4 regions of the Clostridium sp. 001 genome follow, and region 3 is predicted to be linked to each of the others. Evidence: riboswitches for the same ligand, from Rfam matches in the RefSeq annotation. Region 3 holds a riboswitch; each other region holds the start of a gene.

Region 1 (6,393 bases), 1.9 Mb from region 3:
ACTTGTTTTGTCAAGACTTACTCCTGTCACCTTTACTATCTGTGGTTGTTGTGAATTTACTGTAATTGTACATTGATCTGTTTTAGGCCCATATTTTTTTTGATTAAAATCTGTTCTATCATTATCCACTGATGCTGCTGTTATTGTTGCTGTCCCTGCTTTTACTGCTGTTACATTTCCATTTTCATCTACTTTGGCCACTGTAGGGTCACTGCTTTTCCAGGTTACACCTTTATCTGTAGCATTATCTGGATCAATTGTAGCTGTAAGCTGCTGTGTACCATTTACATTTAAGTTCAAGCTTTGTTTATCTAAGCTAATTGAATCTACATCTCTAAACTGGATTTCATCCCAGGCACCTTCTACATATATCCAGTGCACTTTATCTCCATCTTTAAGGTTAACGCTTCCACAGCCTACATTAGGGAATACCCCATTTACGCTGTATTTCCAGCCGCTTTGTGCTCCTCTGTCTTTTTCCGTTTCACCTGCTATATCAGATATATATGGTGAGAAATCGCCACCAGGATTTTTATAGGTTATTCCTTTGGCTGCAAGTTCATTTTTAAACATGCTATAAACTGTTTGTCCTTCTGCAGCTTCTATATTTTCATCAGTTAACATATTTCCCTTATATCCATCAATAATCATTGATACGTGTATGGTTTTGTCAGGTACGGTTTTGGCAATAACTGTTATAGTACAAACTGCTGTTTTCTGTCCATCTTCTGTAGTTGCTGTTATAGTTGCTGTTCCTGCCTTTACTGCTGTTACATTTCCATTTCCATCTACTGCTGCTATAGCTTTATCACTGCTTGACCAATCTACCTTCGTGTTAGTAGCATCTTTTGGTGCTATTGTTGGTATAAGCTGTAATGAATCCCCTTCTGTAAGCTTTGCACTTGTTTTATCCAGACTTATTCCAGTTACCTTAGTATCTGAAGTATTTGCTGCAAAATTCTTATATACTGATCCTTTGCCTTCTTTAAAAAGATTGTATGCAGCTAGTGCTCTAAATCCCTGTTCTGTTGCCATACCATTAGCTGATTTATTATCTGTATATCCAAATCCACTATTGTCACTTACTGTATAGCTCAATAATGCATCCAAAGGGTTTTTACCATTCTTTGTAAATCTACTATCTGTAGTTGGATCTACGTTGTTATCACATAATCCTATTATTACCATAGCTTCACTGTTTGCATTTTCATCGCCACCGCCATCTTTAGGGCTCCATGATGCAAATCCACCATCATTCTTCTCAATATTTGCAAGTATTTCAACTGCTCCATCCACAGCTGATTTTACATTTGCCTTAGTGCCATAATATGGAGCTAAAGCTGAAAGTGCCATTCCTGTCATATCAGGATCTGCTGAACCACCACTATAACTCCAGCCCCCATCTGTAGTCTTATTATCTAATATTCCCTGAATCAAACTATCTCTAGTCCATTTTGAGCCATCAGGTATATTAAATTTCCCCGCATCAAGAGCTATAAGTGCAAATACATAGGCATTTATGCCTTGATCTTTGATGCCCTCATTGTTATATATTTTTTCTATTAAATTCATTCCAGCAAAGTTTGTTGGATCTCCACCAGCTGCAAGTATTCCCAAAGAAGTTCTCTCATAATCTGTAGGTAAAGATAAGGAATCTGAACCACTTTTTATATTACTTTCAAGATTTGTTAAATAGCTTCCTGGTACTTCTTTTCCTGCCTTATTTAAATCCAAAGTCTGCCAATCACCCATGTTTTGTATAATAGATGGACTCATTGAATTTATAAGACTATTTATTTGAGATGAATATCCAGTTCCATCTGCAAATACTTGAGCTGTACCAGTTCCTACTATACCAAGCATCATCATTATGGTTACAAAAAATGACATCAACTTGACTTTAAAATCCTTCATATACTCTCTCCTTTCATACATCATAATCGCTAATAGCTTTATTACTTAATTTCAAATTCATTTATATTAACTTTCTCAGTACTTGAAGATTTGATAAAGCCATGATATTTTCCAGACTTAAGAGCAGTTTTAACCTGTAAGTTACCATTTTCAGATTGATTTATGTAACTCAAGTTCCCCTGGCTATCATATAAAGTTAAAGCAATTTTATCATTATCATTTTTGCTAACTGCATTTATATCTATATCATCTGGAGTATTTTCAATTATATTTAAGTTAATTCCAGACTTATTTACATTTACGATGTTTTTTACAGTTGTTTGTGCTATTTTTTTGTTTCCATCAACAACGCAACCTTCTAACACCTTTAGTGCAGCTACAGTAGATGTGTTATCATTTATATTTAAAGTAAAGCTTTCAGAAGCATTTATTGTTGATACATTGGCTCCTGTCAAATTTATGTCAGCTTTATTTTTTACATTAACATTTTCAAATCCACCTGTAAGTGTTATTTGCGGCTCTGAAGTTGAATCCACAATAACTTGTCCAAAAGTTGATTTAGCATCATTTAGAGTCACTAGTGTTGCACTACTTGCTATTTGTGTATCTACTATTTGAGTTCCACTGCTTATCTCAACCTTTACGCTGTTACTGCTATTAACCAGGAGTGAATCAGACTTCACGTTGCTCAAATAAATACTGTGATCTGCCCCAGATTTTACTACTATATTACCAGCGGTAACATTTGTTATAGTGCTAACTCCACTTGTACCTGGATCTATTGTAAGTGTGCCATCAATTTTTACATTTTGAAGAGAAACTTTATCTGCTGATATATTTACATTTCCTATTATTTCGTTCTTATTTCCAGAAGTATTTCCATCATAAGTTTGATTTGCTGAATTTAAACTTAAATCACCTGATGGCTGAACTGGAGTATATCCTCCACTAGATCCTCCTGAAGACCCACCTGAAATATTAGTGTTTTTTCCACTATTTGCTTGGTTGTATGCAGTTATAATATTATCTACAGCATCATCTGGAACTACTTTAGTTCCTCCTAATGCCGTAAATACTGTCTTATTAGAAATATTAGACTTTATAAAATCCTCTACATTTGAGTTTAATCTGTTATACATAAGTACTAAAGGAGCTGATTTCTGTGCTGCAAGAGCTGACCCTGAAAGGGCATCTGCAAATTCATTTCCATTAGGTCCATCTCCTTCAGCTATATACACATTGCTAAAGTCAAGATCAGACTTGAAATTTTCAAGTACAGCTAAGTTTGTTTCAAATCTAGTACTTCCTCCAATTCTCTGTGCATTTGGAAGAGAATTTTTTATATTATCTGATATAACACTTTCTCCACCTATTACATAACTTTTGTTTGCATTTACTTTTTTTATGTATTCAGTGTCTACATCAGGAAGGCTGTCCTTTTCTGATAAAAGTATTGGCATTCCTTTTTTAGATGCTATAGGTGCTATAGAAAGACTGTCTGCATAACCACTGCCAGATGCAACTACAATACTATCTACACTTCCTAGACTTTCAGCTATTTTCACAGAGGTTTCATATCTTGTTGCACCTCCAAGCCTTTCCACATCATTTATACCAATATTCTTCAGCTCAGATTCCACATTATCAGATAGTGAGGCCTTACCTCCAATTACAAAAGCTTTACTTGCTTTAAGGCTTTTTAGCTCACTTATAGTCTCATCACTTAATCCATCTTGCTTGGAAAGTATTATAGGCGCATTGTATTTTTTAGCAAGTGGTCCTGCACAAAGGGCATCTGCATACCCATAACCCTGGGCTATAACTACAGTACTTGAACCATCCTTCCAGCCATTCTGACTTATTTTTAAGGAAGTTTCAATTCTGTCATTTCCACAAATTCTATTTTTACTTATATTTGTATCTGCATACACCTGACTTCCAAAGCCAGACAATGCAATACCTATCATAAATAAAAATGTAGTACATTTACTTATAACTTTTTGCATATTATCCCTCCTTCAAATTAATATAATATTTCTATAATTGCCTATATATTATGGCAATTTAGAATATTCTTTTTATAGTATCTTGATGTAATTAAAAAAGGCCTCCTGTTTTAGGAGACGAAAATACAACGAAATAAATAAAAAGGACCCCTGAGGGTCCTTTTATTTCGAATGTAACTATTTACTTACATCGTAAACATGCATTTTTACATGCAACATATATCTTCCCCTCCGAAAGAATTAACAACATATCAGGCAGGCTTCCTGGCTCGGATTCATCTTACTTCCCTGTCTTCCCAGATATAAATCCAGTGACATAATTAGGGTTTCATCCTCCATACAGTAACGGTGGGCTGCAGTGTTTCTTACACTTTTCCTTTTAACTACCATCTTGATAGCACCTAATACTAAATATTAAATTTTTATTACTTTTGTATCAAGTGTAGTACATATTTTTTGAAAAGTCAACATTATTTTCATAATGATTAAGATAATGTTGAAATATGCACTATTAATTTAATTAAGTAAATTATATAAAAATTAAAACTATTACTTAACTTGAAATTCGGGTATGTTTATTTTATCTGTATTTGAAGCCTTTATAACTCCTTTATATTTTCCAGCGTCAAGTATAGTATTTAAATTCATAGAACCTGTAGTCTGATCTATATACTTAAGATTTCCATCTTCATCATATAAAGTAATAGTAACATAATCCGTATTATTCTTACTATTAGCCTGTATTGTTATAGACTTATTTGTATTCTCAGTAATAGTCAAATTAATTCCTTCATTACTTTTTCCATCAATGCTTACAAGTTTATCTCCTTGCTGTGTAGGTGTAGTATTTCCTCCACCACTGGATCCTCCTTGATGTATCGGGTTAGGATTTGGATTTGGATTCGGGTTGGAATTTTTATTGTTATATTGCTTAACAACACCACTGACAACTGTATCAGGAACTACCATAGTGCCCCCTAGTGCTGTAACAACTGTTTTTTGAGACATATTAGACACTATAAAATTTGCACTATTTGAATTCATAGTTTTATAAATCAGAACTAATGGAGCCGACTTCTGTGCTGCAAGGGCTGCACCTGAAAGGGCATCTGCAAATTCATTTCCATTAGGGCCATCTCCTTCTGCAACATATACGTTGTCAAAGTTAAGATCAGACTTAAAATTCTGAAGTATATCAAGATTTGTATCAAACCTTGTAGCACCTCCAATCCTCTCAGCATTTGGTAGTGAATTCTTCACATCATCTTTAATAACAGCAGTGCCACCTACTACGTAAGTTTTGCTTACACTTTGCCCCTTTATATAATTTTCAACTACATCTGGCATACTGTTACTTCTAGTTAAAAGTATTGGCATACCTTTGCTTGCAGCTATAGGAGCTATGGAAAGGCTATCTGCATAACCGCCTCCCGAAGTAACTACAACACTACTTACGCTCCCAAGTTTTTGCGCTATTTTTACAGAAGTTTCATACCTGTCTGCCCCACCAAGTCTTTCAACATTACTTATTCCAATATTTTTAAGTTGAGCTGTAACATCGTCTGATAAAGAACCTGTTCCCCCTATTACAAATGCATTTTTAGCTTTAAGTCTTTTAAGCTCATCTATAGTGCTTCCACTGAGTGAATCCTTACTAGAAAGAATTATAGGTGCATTGTTCTTTTTAGCAAGGGGTGCAGCACAAAGGGCATCTGCATACCCATACCCCTGTGCTATAACTACTGTGTCTGCTCCATTTTCCCATCCATTTCCACTTATCTTAAGTGAAGTTTCTATTCTATTATTTCCTGAAATTCTATCTTCTGTTACAGCTGCATCAGCATCTGTATTCGCCGCAGAAGTGCTTGAAGCCGTCTCCGCACTTACACTGCCTCCAAATCCTGATACCGCAATGCCTAATACAAATAAAGGCGTAATAACTTTACTGACAATTTTTTTCATACTGACCTCCTTAAATTAATCGTAAACTAATTATTATATATAATTTTATTACCAATTTACCTCACAATTTGGTAGCAGATCTTTAAATCCTACTTAATATCATAATCTATATCCATTCTATATAACTAAAACTATTTTAAATTAGTTATTTACCTGTATCGCTAATTGGTATGGTTATAACATCAGAAATAGGTTTCATATCGTCCAAATTATTCCAAACAAATGCCCTTATTTCATAGTTTCCTTGTGTTGGAAGTTTCATACTACCCGTTAAATCAGCTGAATCTCCTACTGGAATATTCTTATGTGCAGATACACAACTTATAAACTTATTATTATCTTTATTAAACAATGACAATATCAATGAAGCTTCTTGGGTCTCTGTAGAATTATTTTTTACATTTATAGATATTTTAGCATCATTTCCAAGTTTAAACGTTGTACCTTTCGCTAAATCAGTAGTTATCTGCATGGATTTATCTTCCTTGCTATTATCTGTAACCGTTACGGT
Region 2 (6,393 bases), 1.9 Mb from region 3:
TCTTCAGATACGGCTGTTATTACGGCTGTTCCTTTTTTTAATGCTGTTACCTTTCCATTTTCATCCACTGATGCCACTGTAGGATCACTGCTTGACCAATCTATTTTTGTATTAGTTGCATATTTAGGCGTTATAGCCGCTGTAAGCTGCAGTGTATCTCCTTTCATTAGATCTGCACTCGTTTTATCAAGACCTATTCCTGTTACTTTTACTGGCTGTGATTGTGACAGCTTTTTCTCTGCGTCAGTCAATTTATCCATCGTTTCCTGTTTTATTGAAGCTTTTTTAACATCACTTAATTCATCATATGCAGCTCTTGCGGCATCAACCTTTTCCTTATCAGCTGAAGTAATTTTATATACATCCGGCAGTGCTGCTATGGCATTGTTTACAGGGACTGTAGAATCTTTGACATCTGTACAATCAAAAATCGAGACTCTGCCTTCAGCTGCACGTACAAGCGAATCCAATCCCCTACATATTTGTGCAGATTCATAAGATGAATTATCAAAATCAGTAGTACCATTTTTCACATCAAACTTCTCAAGTACACCATCCAAAATAGTCTTGCCGTCTTTTATATACATCTTGTCAAAAATATTGGCATGTGCCATTCCAAGTGTCATATACACCTGGGCATTGGTCCAGGCATTATTTAAATCAATTTTGCCATCAAGATCTACACTGCCGCCCCAGAAAGATCCCTTATAAGTCTGGGCATTTGAAAACTGTGCAAATACATGATCCATAGCCTGTTTTACGTCATAGTACTTGTCTCCTGGTTTTGCATCTGGATTACAATAAGCTGCAATTGGTTGTAATTTCATAGTCCACATATCAGGAGTAGTATTTCCTATTACTGCTGACCCATCAGCACCTTTTGACCCAAGTGCACCCTTGGCCCATTCATGTATATATCCATCTAAATCATCTTTAGTAATGTGCTTTCCATCATTAGGAATAAGATTAATATAATTACGAGAAGTTAATGCATAAATTGCATACTGCGGCGTAAAATATTGATTTGATGCTTTCACATACTCCTTATTTGAAATTATGTCTATTAAATCATAAGCTTTTATATCTCTTGGATCATAGCCTATAGCAGTAATTGCCAGAACTAACTTCTCCCATTCCGTCATCTTTACATCCCGAGCAGTTACCCCTGCATCTTTCATTTTCTGCAAGCCTGTCTGTATACTCTTAAACCAGTCATCATAATATCCTGCCCTTATTCCCTTATAGCCAGAACGGGCCGATGAAAATATTCCCCAGTCCTCATCTGAAAAAGTAACAGTTTCTTCTTTTCCTGGAGCCGCAGATTTGTCTCCACCCCAGCTAAATTCAGGTACATCTCCTGCAATACCTAGCTTGGTGCCTAATTTGGTATAAAGAATATCTTCTGCCTTTTTTGCATCTTCAATCTGCTGTTTTTGTTCATCTTGTGTAGGTCCTGCTGCACCATTATCAAGGAGTTTAGCAGTCGATGGAAGTACTTTACCAAGTACAAACTGATAATCCTCATTTGAATTATAATTTATCTTAACCTTACTGGTATCAATATCTATAGGCACGTCTCCAATAGTTGGTGCATTTAAAAATACATCTCCACTATAGGTTACGCTAACATTATATTTGCTTATTAGCTCTTTATCTTCATCAGATCTTGGGACTATTTTAAAAGTTGCCGTTGTCTTAAGACTATCATCTGTATTATAAATAATTGGGGAAGTAGGAACAATATAAGTTTTATCATCAGCCGTTACCTGCACATCTACAGTCACTTTTGCTGCTGTTTTTTGTGTGTTTTCTGAATTTAAATATGGATATCCATTATTTGAAGAATCTATTTTCCAGGTTTTATCAAAATCAAAGTCTAGAGCTGTATATGTATCTTTATTTTTCATTTCTGCAGTTGTATAACCTTTGGGGTTACCATTATCAGAAGAAGATGGGGTGTACCCTAATACATCTTTATCATACGCACAATTTTCTGCACTTGTGGTAACTCCAGTTTTACTATCATAATAGGTTGAACATAGGATTGGTTGGCATTTATCGCTATGTTCACCAGTATAATTTCCTGTAAATTCACCATAAAAATAGCAGTGATCTAATTGTTCACCACCCATTGAACAAATTCCTGCATATCCCACCATTTCCTCTGATGATTGATTATCAATAATTACATTACTGTAACAATCTTTTAAGTACCCAGCTGCAATACTACTTGTTTGTCCAATTGTATCCCTAGCAACTATTCCTGCTTCAAAAAAAACTTTAACCTTATTTGTAATTGTTCCTGTTGAAGAACAGCGAATAATTGTTCCACTTGCTTCATTAGCAATTAGTCCATAATTTTCAATTTTATCACCTTCAATAACTACGTTAGCATCAATCCTAGCATTCTCCACAATACCATCTTTATTAATAATATTGAACAAGCCGGATTTAGGATCATTATAGTTACTTATAGTATGAAATTTTCCATTAAAAGTACCATTAAAAGTATTTTGTGTTGTAAAAGATTTCAAAGGTAATTCAGATTTACCTACATCAATATCCTGAGTTAACAGAACATTTTTACCCGAATAGTCTATTCCCTTATCAATATCTTCCCTAAGCTTGTTTAAATCTTGTACTGAACTTACAGTGTAATTTCCATCTTTATCCTCAGTTAAAGATGGAGTTGATGCTGCCTGAGTATCTGCTATAACCGGGTATGGTGCAAATGTCATTAATGTAAATATAAGCATCATAACAAAACTGACCTTTTTCCATATCTTTTTCATTTCATTCTCCTTTCTAAATTATAAGATTATGTAATATAAACTAATCTTAATATTATTTTTTTAGGTTCTTGCTTGTACACCACCTCCTGAAAAGGACTTTTTGTATTCCTCAATTATAGGCTTAAAATATTTTTTCTCACCCTTTTTTCTGCATTCTATTGCGTCTTCCAATTTATCAAAATATCCTAAATGTTTTTCTTTTCCTGCAAGAGTTAAGCGAACTCTCCATTTACTTCTTTTTTTATCCCAATTAATACCTTTGTAACCACTAGAATTACTAGAAGAAATTTTGCGTGTTAATTGGCCAATTTTTGTTCCTTTAAATCTATCTACATTAGTTGCTTTAACCTGAATAATTTTAGTATGTTCTATCATCAAACATCCACAACTTCTAGTTCCACCATCTATTAAATGTCTTTCTCTAACTTTTACTTTGTTTCCACAGTCACATAAGCAGTTCCAAATAACACCCCTATCTTTATATTTTTTATTTGCAACAGACATAACTGTTAAACGTCCAAATTTCTTTCCTGTTAAATCTTTAAATCTGTTCATTTTCTCACCTCAATTTATGTATTTTGCCGCCGACTTCCTTCAAATTCCGCGTCACCATGGACACCCTTGTCTTAATCTATGCACTTTGGTACTATCAACCCATACTAGGGACTTTCACCCTTTAAATTGCGTCCATGCTGGGTGCACCATAATAAAAGAGACCTTCCTTCGAAAGTCCCTTTTATTACATAAGCATTATATATGACTAATAAACTAAAAAAGAACCACTAGGGTTCTCTCATGTCAATATAACCGTTTACTTTTAATTATAAACAGCTTAAATATAGTAACATCTTCCCCTCCGAAAGAATTAACAACATATCAGGCAGGCTTCCTGGCTCAGATTCATCTTACTCCCCTGTCTTCCCAGATATAAAAATCCAGTGACATAATTAGGGTTTCATCCTCCATACAGTAACGGTGGGCTGCAGTGCTTTTTACACTTTTCCTTTTAACTATCGCATTTGACAGCACCTAATACTAAATATTAAATTTTTATTATCTTTATATTAAGGTTAGTACATAATTTTTCAAAAGTCAACATAATCTTCTATAAGGAATTCTATTTTGCTCATAGAATTTTTTATGAACCAAAATACCTATATGCCTATTTAAGCTGTAAAAATAACTGTATATTTATTTTTAAATTATATTAACTTGTTTTTCCAAATTGTTAAATTTAATTTTTTGAGGTAAAAAATCACAGAATATCTTTTTGTCATTTAAAGTATCTCCGTCATAACCGCTGTTAAAGTATGCAAGTAAAGTATTTTCATCAATACAATGAATCCATTTCTCTAAGCTATCACTAAATTCAAAATCTTCTTCAAATATAGTATCGTCTTGATACATACTTATAATGTTATACAAATACATATCAAGCTTTAGAACTTCATTAATATTTTGAATATTTATTCCATCTTGTTCCACAATTTCTTTTTCTTTTAATGAATAAACATCATAATAATTTTCAAGTTCTTTATAAAATCCCACTACTTTTTTGAGATACTTATAAAAATATACATTATTAATTTTTACTTTTATTTTATTACTTTTATTTAAATAAGAAATCAATCCTGGTTTATATTCAGAAAACTGCGTCTGATAAAAATAATGATTCATAAAAAATCCTCCCTTAAAAAAAAATTCCTTTTAACAAAAGCGTTAAAAGGAAATAGTATAAAAAAGTTTGATTAGTCATAGAAAATCTAACAAAACTATCATTATAACACTCCCCCTATCACTCGTAGAGATATTTGTGTAAAATATAGGTAGGTCTTCTGACTCAAGATTCACCATTTTAGTACGCCTTCCCAATATTTAAGTGGCATAATGTACTAAAACTCCTCTATTACAGCTACGGGATAGTTCAGGATTTTCACCTGATTCCCTTTTAATTAATCAAATTAGATTAAACCCATATTTATCTTTATAGAACTTAATTATAATTTATACCTATTACAGTTTAATGTCAATCTCCAAATACATTTTTTTAGCTTTAAAATATAAGATGCTTCTATTTGATGGAATAGGATTAAATTTAGTTGAAGGCAAGTATACATTATTGAAAATTTATGAGTTTTGCTAGAAATATTAGCAAAACCCATCTTATAAAAATCTTTTATTTATTTGACTGAACAGGTATATCTATAATATCTGAAAGGGGATTCATATTTTCAAGGCTGTCCCATACAAATGCCTTTAATTTATATATTCCCTCTTCTGGAAGCTTCATAATACCTGTCAAAATAGATGAATCTCCATTTTTTATTGTCTGTTTTCCACATACATAGTTGATGAATTTAGCACCTTCATCATATAGTGCTACTATAAGCGATTCATCCTGATCCTTACCTGAATTATTTTCTGCCTTTATATATACTCTTGCATCATCACCTAATTTAAATGAACTATCCTTTATAAGATTAGTTATCTTTATTGGTTTTGGTGTGTTATTTTCCGTAACAGTAATTGTACACTGTGCTTTTGCGTCCTTGTTGTCTTCGGATACCGCTGTTATAGTTACTGTCCCTGCCTTTAATGCCGTTACCTTTCCATTTTCATCTACTGCTGCTACCGTAGAATCACTGCTTGACCAATCTACCTTCGTGTTAGATGCATTCTCTGGTGTTACAACTGCTGTAAGCTGCAGTATATCTCCTTCTGTCAAGTTAGCTTCCATTTTATCTAAAGCTATAGATTCTACTTCTTTTATGCCCTGACCATCATCTTTAAATGTTGTTATTGTATCTCCATCTTTTAGTTGTGTATCCTTTTGATTATAAGTACTGTTGTCACCATTTAAAGTGTAACTCCAAAACTGCGTATCATCTTTTGACATTAAAGCTCCTGCTGCTAGAGAAGATTTATCAAAATCTTGTCCATGCTTTTTTAAACCTTCCATGATTGCAGCATTAATAGAATTATTATTCAATACAGTAACCTGTTCACTGAAACTATTATCCTTTTGCACATTTTTTACAGTTACATTTACAAAATCATTTTGAATTGAGTCATAACTAGGCAATAAATCATCATAATTTTTAGCATAAAAAAATAATAGATAATCTCCATCTTTTACACTTTGAGATTTAGGATAATTTTTAGGCGTTGTATAATTAACTTTATACATCCATCCACTTTGAGATCCATAATTACAATCATCAGTGCCATTTTTCTGTCCAGCTATGCTATCTACCATTCCGGTATCTTTAACTTCTACATCTAACCCTGTGGCTTTCAATACATCTTCAGCAGTGGCATTTCCTTTTACTTTAATTTGCTGTGGACTAAAAAGATTTTCATTATACATTCCTACTACTGCTGCATTAACATTTATATCATTACTATTTTCATCTGCAAAAACACTTCCTACATTTATTCCTATCATACTCACTATCATCATAAAGGTTATGAATATGGATATATATTTTTCTCTTCTCTTATTTTTAAATTAAATTAGCAGTAAATGTAAAACACCAGGTTAAAAAACTCTACTTAACCTGGCATTCATCTAAAACTTTTAATTAATCAATAAAGAAACTTA
Region 3 (6,393 bases):
CTATTGCAAAAAGCAGCGAACTTGAGGATGAATTCATAAAAGACACTATTCACAGTTTATGCTTTTATGCTGCTCCTGCATTTTTAGCCGGAGAAAAAGATTTAAGTAAATATCCTAAGGCACTTTTTTATGCAAATGCTGGAGATGGAGAAATTATAATAGGACAGTCAGCTTTTGCAGGGAAGGACTATACCTTAAAAAGGAATAGGTATTTTACTCACTGCTATATAATACCTGAGAACGAAAGAAAGTTATACATAGAAAATCCTGAAAAAATAATATACGCCTCAGGATTTGTAGAAAATTATGATATGGATAAGGGAACTTCCATAGAAAGTTTGAGAGAAGTGAAAGTTGATAGAACTTATGATGTTTTTAACTCTATAGAAGACTTGTTTTTAGTTGCTTCCATAGATAAAAATATATTTATAAATATGGTAAAAGCTTGTTTTGATGCAGCTGCTTTTAATAAAAAGATATATATTGTGGTTTCTTATAATAAAAATATGGATAAAGTTATAAAAGGAATACTAAAATATTTGTATAGGGCACTTCCTTTTGCAGTAAGGAGAAAGGTTGGTTTTACAACTTATGTGAAGCAGCCTGAAATAAAGGAGTTTATAAATATTGAATTTCTCCTTGAAGGAAGCATAAAAAGGCTTACTCAAGATGTAAAAGCAGGATATGTTTTTGATATGGCAGATAATAATTTCTATCTTGAAGGAATTGATGAAAGACATCATATTTTTATAGACTTTGTTATGAATAATATAGAAAATGAACGGGTTTTAAATGAATTTTTTATTCAGGCAGATAATGATTGTTCTAGAGAAAAATTTACCATTGATATGTATGATAATATTTTATGCCCATCTTCTCAAAATGAAGAAGTTAAAGAAAGTCCTATATGTATGAAGGAAAATGAACAAGTTGAACATAAACATAATCTAGTGTATTTTTTAAAGAAGTTATTTTCAAATAAAGATTAGAGGTGACAAGTAGATGGCTAAATGTAGAGAATGTGGTACAGAGCTTAATGAAAATGATAAGTTTTGTGTATACTGTGGTGCAAAGCAGGAAAAGGGACATGAAAGAGAAGAGGATAAAAATGACGATACAAAATACTATGGAAAAGAAAATAATAACTATAAAAAAGAAGATAAAAAGCATGAGGATAGTTTAAAAGACAGCGATACTTTTGATTTTAGTTCATCTCATGGACAAAAGAGGATAGATAGAAAAGATAAAGAGGAATTTACCAAGGAATTAGATGATACTCCAATTAAGGATAAACGGCCATTTAATTTCAAAATGATAGGTATAACTATTTTAACTATAATTGTATTTGTTGTTGCCTTTAAGATGGTATCCTCACTTATAAGTAAAGGTCCCAGCAAAAATGTTTCAAATGTGGAATCCAAGCAAAACGTTTCTTCTGATTTAAATAATAATGATGAAAATGATTCAGATAATAATTCAGGAGAATACGTGATACCTTACAGCAATACAAGGGCACTTACTAGTAATGACCTGAAAGGTATGAGTAAAAAGCAGCTGGCACTTGCTAGAAATGAAATATTTGCAAGGCATGGCTATACATTCCCTACAGAACCATATAAGAGTTATTTTGCAAGTAGGTCCTGGTATAAGCCTAATCCTAAGTATACCAATGATGGCAAGGAACTTTCTGCTCTTGAGAGACATAATGTAAAGGTCATATTAACAGCAGAAGGCCGTGGAAAATATGTATCACCTGGATATGATGCAGATTATTATAAAAAATAGGCTGGTTATTTCTTTGAAAATGCCTGGGGTATAAAAAGTAGAATTTGATATAAAATAGGAGAAATGATATACTTATTCTATAATTTAATATTGAATTTTAGGTACTTGATTGTTAAGTTTAAAAGGGAAATAAGTGAAGAACTTATGCGGTCCCGCCACTGTAATGAGGAGTATATTTATGAATTTGCCACTTGGGAACAGGGAAGGCGTAAATATACAATGAATCAAAGCCAGGAGACCTGCCTAAAATTTACGGATAGCTTACGTGGATAGGCTTTAAAGTAAAATAATTTACTTAAAAACTGTTATCTATGGGTAATAGTTTTTTTCGTTTATCCGATGACTACCTGCTCTAATACACCCACTTTTCCAAGTGGGAGTAAAAGAGCAGCTACGTCTCTGGATAACGATTTCTAAGCATCAGGTGGAGTTAAAACTCCATCTGATACTAAGAACTCTGTTTATTTAATTAATTGGAGGGAGTAACTAATGTTTAAGAGTAGCAAAAAATTTGTTTTACTAATTATGATTACGATTACGGTGTTTTTAGCAGGATGCGGAGCATCTAATACAAGCAATTCTAATATAGACAGCAGCAAAAGTGAATCTGTTAAAAATACCACTTATCCTTTAAAATTAAAAGATTCAACTAATACGGAAATTACAATTCAAAGTGAGCCTAAAAAGGTGATATCTTTATCGCCTAATGTTACAGAAACAATTTATGCATTAAACAAACAAAATCTTTTGGTAGGTAGAACTGACTTTTGCACTTATCCTACAGAAGCTTCTAAAATACCATCTGTGGGTACTATAACTGACCCAAGTCTTGAAAAAATTGTTCAGCTTAAACCGGATGTGGTAATAGCTACTAATTTAACTAAACCGGATATTTTAAAAAAGCTGCAGCAGCTTAATATAAAGGTTTTAACTATTTCAAAAAATGAAAGCTTTGAGAATACTTATAACAATATAGAAAATGTAGGAAAAGTATTGAATGCTAATAAAAAGGCATATAGTATAGTTTCAAATATGAAAGAAAAGGTTAAAGTTGTACAGGAAAAGGTAAAAGGAAAGAGCACCCCTACAGTATATTATGTAGTAAGCTATGGTACAAGTGGTGATTTTACTGCGGGAAAAGACACTTTTATAGGCAAGATGATTGAAATGTCAGGAGGCAAAAATGCTGCTTCTGATGTTACAGGTTGGAATTACAGCCTTGAAAAGCTTGTTGAAAAAAATCCTGATATACTTATATGTTCCAATAAATTTAATAGCAAAAATGGAATTAAGTCTACAAAGGGCTATAAAGATTTAGATGCTGTAAAGAAAAATAAACTTTTTGAAATGGATGAAGATATTATAAGCAGACAGGGACCTAGACTTGCAGATGGATTAGAATCCCTGGCAAAGATAATTCATCCTGAAGCATTTTAAGTATATATAAGAGAGGAATGTGCTTATGAAATTTTCCCGGAAAAAGCATTTTAAGTTGTTTTTTTGCATTTGCATAGTAATATTATTTTTTTCGGCAGTAATATCAGCTATGCTTGGTTCTGCAGACATATCCTTCAAGGAAACACTATATGTGATACTAAGTAAAATACCTATTGTGGGAAATTTAGTTTCTACAGCAAGTATGTCACAAAATCACATGCTCATAATATTACAGATACGTTTACCAAGAATAGTAACTTCAGCATTAGTTGGAATGGGATTATCAGTAGTAGGTGCATCCTTTCAGGCAATATTTAAAAATCCAATGGCAGATCCTTACGTACTTGGAGTATCTTCAGGGGCTGCTCTTGGAGCTGCAATTGGATTTATGCTGCAGCTGGATACTTTGCTTCTAGGGTCTACAGCCATTACTATGATGGCTTTTGTAGGGTCTATTGCAACTACTGTTTTGGTTTATAACATAGCCAGGGTAAAAAACAAGATACCACCAACTACACTGCTTCTGGCAGGTGTTTCTGTGAGCTTCCTTTTATCTTCAATAATATCTATAATAATGGTATTCAACAGACAGCAGGTTGAAAAAATTGTTTTTTGGACAATGGGAAGTGTTTCTGCAGCAACCTATAATCAAATATTGATGCTAATACCTTTCATATTCCTGGGTATAATTATAATACTTTTATTTTCAAGAGATTTAAATATAATGCTTACAGGGGATGATACTGCTAAAAGTTTGGGCATAGAAGTTGAAAATGTAAAAAAAATAGTACTTGCTGTTTCTTCAATAATTGTTGCAGCCTGTGTGTCTATAAGTGGTGTAATAGGATTTGTAGGACTGATAATTCCTCATGCAGTGCGTATGGTATTTGGACCTGACCATAGGGTGCTCTTGCCTTTCTCATTGATAATTGGAGCTGTGTTTATGATTATTTGCGATACGGTGGCAAGAACTATAGCTGCTCCTTCTGAAATACCTGTGGGCGCTGTAACTGCTTTATTTGGGTCTCCATATTTTATTTATCTTTTAATAAAATCTAAAAAGAGAGTGATATAATGAATAATTCAAATTTGTGTGCAGTTGAAGTTAAAAATTTAAATTACAGTTTTGATGAAGTTGATATACTTCATGATATAAACATAGATTTTAAAAAAAATAAATTTTATTCGATTATAGGGCCTAATGGTTCCGGTAAAACTACTTTACTCAAAAATATTGCTAAAACTTTAAAGCCTTATAAGAGCACGGTTTTTATAAAAGATAAGGATATACTTGATTTAAAAAATAAGGCACTGGCAAGAAAACTTGCGGTAGTTCCCCAAAACAGTGATTTGAATATGGATTTTTCCGTACAAGATATAGTTTTGATGGGAAGAGCTCCTTATTTTTCGAAACTTCAAAGTGAATCAGAAAATGACTATGTGATTGCCAAACATGCTATGGAAATGACTAATACTTGGAAATTCCATGACAAGTATATAAATCAGCTTAGCGGTGGAGAAAAGCAGAGAGTTTTAATAGCAAGGGCGCTTACACAAGATACAGATATTATACTGCTGGATGAACCCATATCTAATCTTGACATATACCATCAGATTGAAATTTTGGATAATGTTAAATCACTCAGCAAAAAGATAACAGTTATAATGGTACTTCATGATTTAAATTTTGCAGCCCAGTATAGTGACCATGTAATACTTGTAAATAGCGGAAGAGTTGTGATGCAAGGTGCTCCTCGGGAAGTACTCACAGAAAAAAACATAAAAAAGGTGTATAAAATAAATGTATGCATAATAAAAAATCCAGTTACTGGGAAGCCCTATATAATACCCATAGGACAGGAAAGGGACTATCCCAATAAGCAAAATGGAAATTTAAATGATTAGTTCATAGATACCTAAAATTATAATACTAATGCCAGACACAAAAGGAGCATATTTCCCGAAAAATTTAGACAAACAGCTGCTGCCTATAACACATCCTGCAACTAGGCCTGTTGTACTGAGAATGAAGGTAAATATAGTTGCAAGTAATATATTGATACCGGTTATACTTGCGCCTATACCTACTCCAACATTATTTATTGTGAGGGCGAAGGCTAGAAATATAGATTCTTTAACATCTATATAGCCTGAATTATCAGCGTCAACTATTTCTGGATTGTCCAAAAGATTTTTATAGGGTAAAAGATTATTTTCAGCATTACACAGTTTTTCGTTTTCATTACAGTGCTCTTTTATAACAGCGTCAATTATAAACCATATGCCCATTACTATCAAAAAACCGCTGCCAATGATATTGGCTATATTTTCAGACATAAACTTAATTAGAAATTTACCTAGAACCATAGATAGAAATGTTCCTGCAGTAGCAATTAGGGCTATTAGAATAGTACTTAATGGACTAATTTTCATTTTTTTAATACCATAGGATATTCCTACAGTGAAACTGTCTATATTTGCGGATAAGGCAAATAAAAATGAAGGTAATAAGTGCATTATGTTCCTCCTATAGTATGGTTACTCCTATAGTATATTCATAACAAAATACAATGCTACCACTATTTATCTGATGACTACCTGCTCTAATACTCCCAATAAGTAAGATTCATTGATTTTTCCCTTGAAAATTATGTATTTATAAAGATCATATGGAATAAGTGGTGTAATATACATTGTCCACCTATTGTTGATTTTGAGGAGATAATATGGTAATATACTGGTATATTAAAAGTCAATAGAAATTTGCAAAAAATAGAAAATTTTTTTTGCTTATCTGAAAGGAGAGAAAAAATTGATTAAAAATTTAAAAAATCTTTTAATGTTTGCATCAATTGTTGTAATGTATCAGCTAAATCCGTGTAACATTGTACTAGCGAGTGATATTTCTAATACAACTCAATCCCAAACTCAAGTAGTATCGACTAAAGACAATTCAAAATCTCAAACATTGCAAGACACATCTAAAATTTTAGCATCACAAGAGGAATCTAAATACATATCAGAAAGTAATTCTAGTTCTCCAGTAAGTGAAAGCAGCGGTAATCTTTTGCCAGCAAATGCGGATAATGTGGACAACGTTCCTGTGGATAAAAGCTGGATAATTCACTTTAACCAACCTATAGATTTGTCTTCAGCCAAAGAAAATGTAAA
Region 4 (6,393 bases), 1.9 Mb from region 3:
TCCTGTGTAGGTGCTACCGCACCATTGTCAAGGAGTTTAGCAGTTGAGGGAAGTACTTTACCAAGTACAAACTGGTAATCTTCATTTTGATCATAGTTTATTTTTAGTTTGCTAGAATCAATTGTTAGTGGTACATTTCCTATAGTTGGTGCATTAAAAAATACATCTCCACTGTAGGCTGCAGTAACATTATACTTGCTTATTAAATCGGCATCTTTATCAGATTCTGGAACCACCTTAAAAGTCGCTGTCGTTTTAAGGCAGTCATCTGTAGTTTTAAAAGGTTCAGTTCCAGGTACAAATATTCTGTTTGGGGCTGTTGTCTGCACATCTACTACTACCTTTGTTGCTATCTTAGTTGAACTATCAGAATTTAGGTAAGGGTAGCCATCATTTACATAAGGATCTATCTTCCAGGTCTTGTTAAACTCAAATCCAAGCTTAGTATAGCTGTCTTTATCTTTCATCTGTGCTGTAGTATATCCTACAGGATTTCCCATAAAAGAAGTACTTGAAAATCCCAGTACATCACTGTCATATGCACATGTCGCTGTTTTAATTTTGCCACTTGCATAAATTGGTTCACGAGATACTTTTTTTTCATTTTCTAAAAATTTACCATAAAAATAACAATTTTTGATTTCTGAGCCAGGCTCAACACAAATTCCTGCAATATTTCGTGAAAATAAAGACTTAGTATCAAAAGTAACATTACTACAGCAGTTATCTGTATATCCATTTATTAGATTCCAGTTATCATCAAAACATCCACTATTACCAACTATCCCTGCTAAAGTTGAAAATCTACCAGCATCAACTTCAATAGTTCCTGTGCTGCAGCAGTGGGTAATTGTTCCACAACATTCATTTGCAATTACTCCATAAAATACATCATCGTTATCATCTAAAATTATTTTACTTGTATCTTTTATGTCTACATTAGCATCAACCTTAACATTCTCCACAATTCCATCTTTCCATACAATTCCAAACAACCCTGAAGCTGCATCTGTATAACCACTTATAGTATGAAACTTTCCATCAAAAGTACCATCAAAATTTTTATTGTGAGAGGTAAGCGATTTTAAAGGAACATTTGATTTACTTATATCAATATCCTGTGTCAAAACAACTTTTTTACCTGAATAGTCTATGCCATTATCGATATCTCCCCTGAGTTTGTTCAAGTCATCTACTGAACTTACAGTGTAATTTCCATCTTCATCCTGAGTTAAAGACGGCGTTGATGCCAATGGTGAAGCATCTGCCGCAACCGTATATGGTGCAAATGTCATCAACGTAAATATAAGCATCAAAGCAAGACTAATCTTTTTCCATACCTTTTTCATTTTGTCTCCTTTCTAATTTTTCTAAAACTATGTAATAAATACCGGGTTAAAAATACATCTTAACCCGGTATCAATCTAAAACATTTGCTTAATCAATTAGGGAAAATCTGCTTTTATTATAAAGCACTAGCTGCAGCATTAACAGCGTCTTGTGTAGCTTGTAATGTCTCCAATTGAGTTAATGCATTGGTATAAGCTGTGTCTGTTTTATTTACATGATTTGCCATTTTTGCTATAAGATTTGTTTTATCTGCTCTTCCACTAAAGAATGCAGGAGTTGCAGTTGTATTCCAATTGTAAGTTCCATATTGTTGGTTAAGTGTTCCATCTGGTAAATATCCTGCTAATCCTAAATCGCATCCTGCTGCTGCTGAAAATTCCCAGCGTATTGCAGCACCATCCGGTACATTAGCTAATGTTGTACTTCCATCATAATAAGTTGAGTTAGCATGATCTACATTATTAACTGTAAACATCCAGCCTGAAATTCCATCACATTCTTTTTCACTTAAATAATTTGCATCGGTAACAATAGGCTGATTTGGTATATTTGTCCTGAAGACAATACCTTTAGTTACAGTTTTAAGTTCTGTCTTAAAATCAGTCAGATAATTATTAGTAAATGCCGATTGATTATCTGTAGTATCCTTAAAACCTGTTACATAGCTACCATATTTGCTTGAAACTATATTTACATTTCCATCACCTACAGCCTGCTTTGTAGCATCAGCAATGGTATTCGTATCACTGAGTGTAACTTTTACTGGCTGTAAAATAGGTGCTTCTCCTAAAACATTTTTCTCAACATCCACATAGACAGTCTTTGTTGGAGCAGCATCAGCTTTTACACTATTAAAAGCTGACGGTGCAGCTACAACTCCCAAAGTTAATGTTGTTATACATAGTGTCGCAAATAATTTGTTTTTTAATCTTCTAATCATTTTATACACTCCTCCAAATTTTTAAATTTTTAATTGTTGCTTGTCCAAATTTAAAAGACAATGATAAAATTTTTACACTTTTATATCGATCACCTCCTAGAAAGTTAAATATAATAGCAATCATATTTTTAACCTTTGTGAAAAATAAACCAGGTGGTAATTCAGGTGAGATTAGATTAACGTAAATAAATATATATTTGTGTAAATAAAAGATAAAAAGAGACCCTCTTTCTTTCGAAGGTCTCCAGTATACGACATGAATTTATAAATATTTAATGTAAACAGATGTTACTGGCATTGAATACTTACCTTTCCCACCGAAAGAACCATATATGTTTGTAACAGGCAGGTCTACTGGCTTGGTATCATCTTACTTTTCACACCTTCCCAAAGATTATATCTTCAGTGGCATTCTGTGAATTTCATCTTCCTTACAGCAGCGGGGGCTGCAGTGGTTTTTCACCACTTTCCCTATTAATTCCTAAAAAAGAAACCTATTCAAAATTATCATTTATTTTACAATTGTCATTACCTTTACAGTACACCAACTCCACTTATTTGTCAATAATTTATAAAAACTTTATTAAATTAGTGTAAATTTCAATAATACAACACAATTTTCTATAAACAGAGTTCTTGACATCAGATAAATTTTAATGCTAAAGTTTATCCTAAATACTGTTAAAATGTCTATTGCTTATTTAACTCAGCGTTAGTTTTAGGATTTATATTAATTTCTCCAAAAGTATCCTCATACTTTTCTACTGATTTCGTAAGCATCATACAAACACTTTTTGCCTGCTGCGGACTCATAAATATCTTCACACTATCTTTTACATCTTTTTTATACACCTTCATAAAATCTAACTGAAAATCATATACACTTCCAGAAAGCTCTAATCTATTTGAATATAGTTCCTTTTCCTCTTCCAATTTTACATTTTCATCCATAGGATTCACCCTTACCTTTCATATTTTTTATTCAACTTATTTTTACAATTCACTCTATCTAATCACCTTCCTTTTTGTACTCGCCTGTCTAATCTACTGCATTTAGTTCTTTCATTGATGACGGAGGGGTTATTCTAAAGTAAGAACAAATCTGATGACTTACTTGATTGTCCATAAACAGCGTTCTTGTCATCAGATAAATTCCTGTAAAATAAAAAGAGACCCTCTCCCTTCGAAGGTCTCTATATAACATAATTTCCCATAATGGTTAATAACTAAAAAACATCTCTGTTCTTTCATGTTAATATAACCGTTTACTTTTTCAATAAACATAGCATTGTCTTCCCCTCCGAAAGCATCACCGACATATCAGGCAGGTTTCCTGGCTCAGATTCATCTTACTTCCCTGTCTTCCCAGATATAAAAATCCAGTGACATAACTAGGGTTTCATCCTCCATACAGTAACGGTGGGCTGCAGTGTTTTTTACACTTTCCCTTTTAACTATCAATTTGACAGCACCTAATAGTAAAAATATTAAATTTTATTACCTTTATATTAAGTTTAGGGCAAAAATTTTGAAAAGTCAACATTATTTTCTCAATAAATCCATTATTAAACATTTTAATCTTCTTGAATTTCAAGTACTCCCATAGGACAAGCTTTAACACAAATACCACATGCCATACACTTACTTGGATTAGGCTTGTCTTCTACTTTTACAATAATACCTTTTGGACAGGCTTCTACACATGTACCACAGCCAGTACAAGCTTTTTTATCTATCATATATATTCCCTTAGCATTTTGTTTAATTGCCTCTTCAGGACATTTTTTAGCACACACTCCACATTGATTGCATACTTTTAAATCTACAGATCCATCTTTTCCTTCATCAATCTTAATACAAGAATTGCCGTAGGTTTTGTAAAATGCCTCGGAACAAGCCATTTCACAACTTAAACAAGACATACATAAAGACTTATCTTTAACAACTAATTTTTTCATAATACATTCCCCTTTAAACATTATTTATATATACTTTGTACATATATCTTAATTATACAAATATATAAGGTATATATCAATACCGCAAATTTTATGCCTATTATTTTGGTTTATATCAACGAATCTTACTTAGTGGGAAAAGCAGATATCCCAAATCTTTGATTTGGTGATAGTCGCTTTCGCTGTGTGCGTGGGAGTGTTACAGTAGGTAGCCATCAGATAAAATAAATGTACAATAAGATTGTCAAAATAAAGTAAAAAGTACTTAAGTGCAGGAGGGACTGCTGTTAAATACTTTTTATTTTAGAGTTTAGGGTTTAAATAATTAAATTTATTTCAAAACTATATTAATTTAAGAAGCAATTTATATGCCAATTCTTCATCTTGCAATATTCCTACTTAAAATTATAAATTTTATCCGATGCCTACAACCGTAGTACCCCCATCTTCTTATAAAGTGGGGGATATTAGAACTCTTGAGCTTCAGCGATTTAGAGTTCTTATGCTGTGCATAACGGCTGCTACACCCCTAGATAACTATTTCCCCTAAAGGATAACGCCTTCTAAGTGCTAAAGCACTAAGAATCCTGTTAATAAGTTTCAGTAGGAGAAAAAAACTCCACCTGAAACCAAGAACTCTGTTTATCATTTTGAATATTTTTCTCGTACCATATTGATAAATTACTTTAATTTAGTTTTATTTTGATACTGATAGATTCATCTATTTAAATATTTTTATCCGATCGTTACCATTGCTAACACCCCCATCTTCTACTAAAGTGGGGGAAGTGCCTAACTTCTTCGCCCAATTACCTTTTAGATAATAGAAAGCCATACAAAGTGCTGTTGTAGCCCAGGTTATGGGATATGTAATTGCTACTCCCCGAACATCATGATAGAAATGCATTATAGTAAAGAGCAATACAATTCTAAGTACGCATATATTAGATAATATAATTGCCATTGGTGGAGTCGCTTTTCCTGCGCCTCTTATAGTATCGCCCAATACTTCCAAAATAACATAAATCCAATAAAATGGAAATGACGTACTTATTATTCGAATTCCATAATCAATTACCATACTATCATGATTAAATATTCCAAAAGCTTGGCGTCCAAATATCAACAAAAGCGTACTTGATACTATGGTTACCCCTATTCCCATTAGTATACATACCTTGGCTCCCTTTTTTACCCTTTCAATATTTCCTGCACCCACATTCTGCCCGGAAAACGTTGTAATTGCTTGTCCAAAAGCTACAATTGGAAGATAAACAGGTAATTCCACTTTAAAATATGCAGTAAATGCAACAATTGCATTTACACCAAGGCTATTAATATGATATTGTGCCAAAACATTGGACAATGTTATTACAATACTTTGAAACCCTGACGGTATTCCAATTTTAAGAATAGGTAACAGTATTTCTTTATGTATTCGTATTTTTCTAAATTGTAATCTATATTCGCCCTCTAAATGTGTCAAATAATATAATATCAATACAGCAGTTACAGTCTGCGATAAAAGCGTTGCCCATGCAACCCCATTAACACCATTTTGAAAAATAGCTATAAACAATGCATCCATTAATACATGAACAATCCCACCAAAAAGTTGTATATACATTGGTGTTTTGGAATTACCCATGGCTCGTATAATACCGGAGCCCATGTTATAGGTAATAATTGAAATGAGGCTTAAAAAATAAATTCTTATATAGGAAACAGCCGATTTCAATATTTCCCCTGGAACATTCATCCACTTTAAAAAATATGGTGCACCTATATAGCCAATAATAAAAAGCACTATTCCTCCGAGAAAACTCAATCCTATTGCCGTATGTATTGCATCTTTTAATTTCTCTTTTTTCCTCGATCCAACAATATTAGCAATAACAACACTTGCTCCTATTGACATTCCTGTAAAAAATCCTACCAAGCAGGTGACAATCAAGGAACTAGCTCCAACTGCTGCTGCAGCTTCTTTGCCAAGATAATTCCCAACAAAAATCAAATCAACTGTATTATATAATTGTTGAATCAAGTTGGATCCCAAAAGCGGCAGTGCAAAAAGTAGTATCTGTTTCCATATAATGCCGTCTGTTAAATTAATACTCTTTTTCAAATTATTCATTATATTCAACC

The links. A riboswitch is a leader RNA that binds a small molecule or an ion and turns the genes downstream of it on or off. The one in region 3 is predicted to bind cobalamin.
Region 1: it holds a riboswitch for cobalamin, as region 3 does, so the genes downstream of both, B5S50_RS01150 (cell wall-binding repeat-containing protein) here and B5S50_RS14005 (ABC transporter substrate-binding protein) in region 3, are expected to answer to the same signal.
Region 2: it holds a riboswitch for cobalamin, as region 3 does, so the genes downstream of both, B5S50_RS01180 (hypothetical protein) here and B5S50_RS14005 (ABC transporter substrate-binding protein) in region 3, are expected to answer to the same signal.
Region 4: it holds a riboswitch for cobalamin, as region 3 does, so the genes downstream of both, B5S50_RS01220 (DUF3467 domain-containing protein) here and B5S50_RS14005 (ABC transporter substrate-binding protein) in region 3, are expected to answer to the same signal.

The regions. Positions count from the first base shown of each region.
Region 1 is NZ_CP020473.1:239,958-246,350, forward strand. It holds gene B5S50_RS21395 (Ig-like domain-containing protein) at 1-1,914, opposite strand, end outside; gene B5S50_RS01150 (cell wall-binding repeat-containing protein) at 1,956-3,920, opposite strand; cobalamin riboswitch at 4,157-4,340, opposite strand; gene B5S50_RS01155 (cell wall-binding repeat-containing protein) at 4,470-5,882, opposite strand; gene B5S50_RS01160 (Ig-like domain-containing protein) at 6,028-6,393, opposite strand, start outside.
Region 2 is NZ_CP020473.1:254,779-261,171, forward strand. It holds gene B5S50_RS01175 (Ig-like domain-containing protein) at 1-2,792, opposite strand, end outside; gene B5S50_RS01180 (hypothetical protein) at 2,853-3,347, opposite strand; cobalamin riboswitch at 3,654-3,840, opposite strand; gene B5S50_RS01185 (hypothetical protein) at 3,990-4,469, opposite strand; cobalamin riboswitch at 4,600-4,783, opposite strand; gene B5S50_RS01190 (Ig-like domain-containing protein) at 4,969-6,237, opposite strand.
Region 3 is NZ_CP020473.1:3,003,009-3,009,401, forward strand. It holds gene B5S50_RS13995 (hypothetical protein) at 1-989, shown strand, start outside; gene B5S50_RS14000 (YARHG domain-containing protein) at 1,003-1,785, shown strand; cobalamin riboswitch at 1,868-2,047, shown strand; gene B5S50_RS14005 (ABC transporter substrate-binding protein) at 2,275-3,222, shown strand; gene B5S50_RS14010 (iron ABC transporter permease) at 3,248-4,297, shown strand; gene B5S50_RS14015 (heme ABC transporter ATP-binding protein) at 4,297-5,127, shown strand; gene ytaF (sporulation membrane protein YtaF) at 5,116-5,739, opposite strand; gene B5S50_RS14025 (Ig-like domain-containing protein) at 6,035-6,393, shown strand, end outside.
Region 4 is NZ_CP020473.1:266,642-273,034, forward strand. It holds gene B5S50_RS01210 (Ig-like domain-containing protein) at 1-1,349, opposite strand, end outside; gene B5S50_RS01215 (hypothetical protein) at 1,466-2,290, opposite strand; cobalamin riboswitch at 2,617-2,803, opposite strand; gene B5S50_RS01220 (DUF3467 domain-containing protein) at 2,981-3,241, opposite strand; cobalamin riboswitch at 3,596-3,781, opposite strand; gene B5S50_RS01225 (4Fe-4S binding protein) at 3,865-4,248, opposite strand; gene B5S50_RS01230 (MATE family efflux transporter) at 4,970-6,382, opposite strand.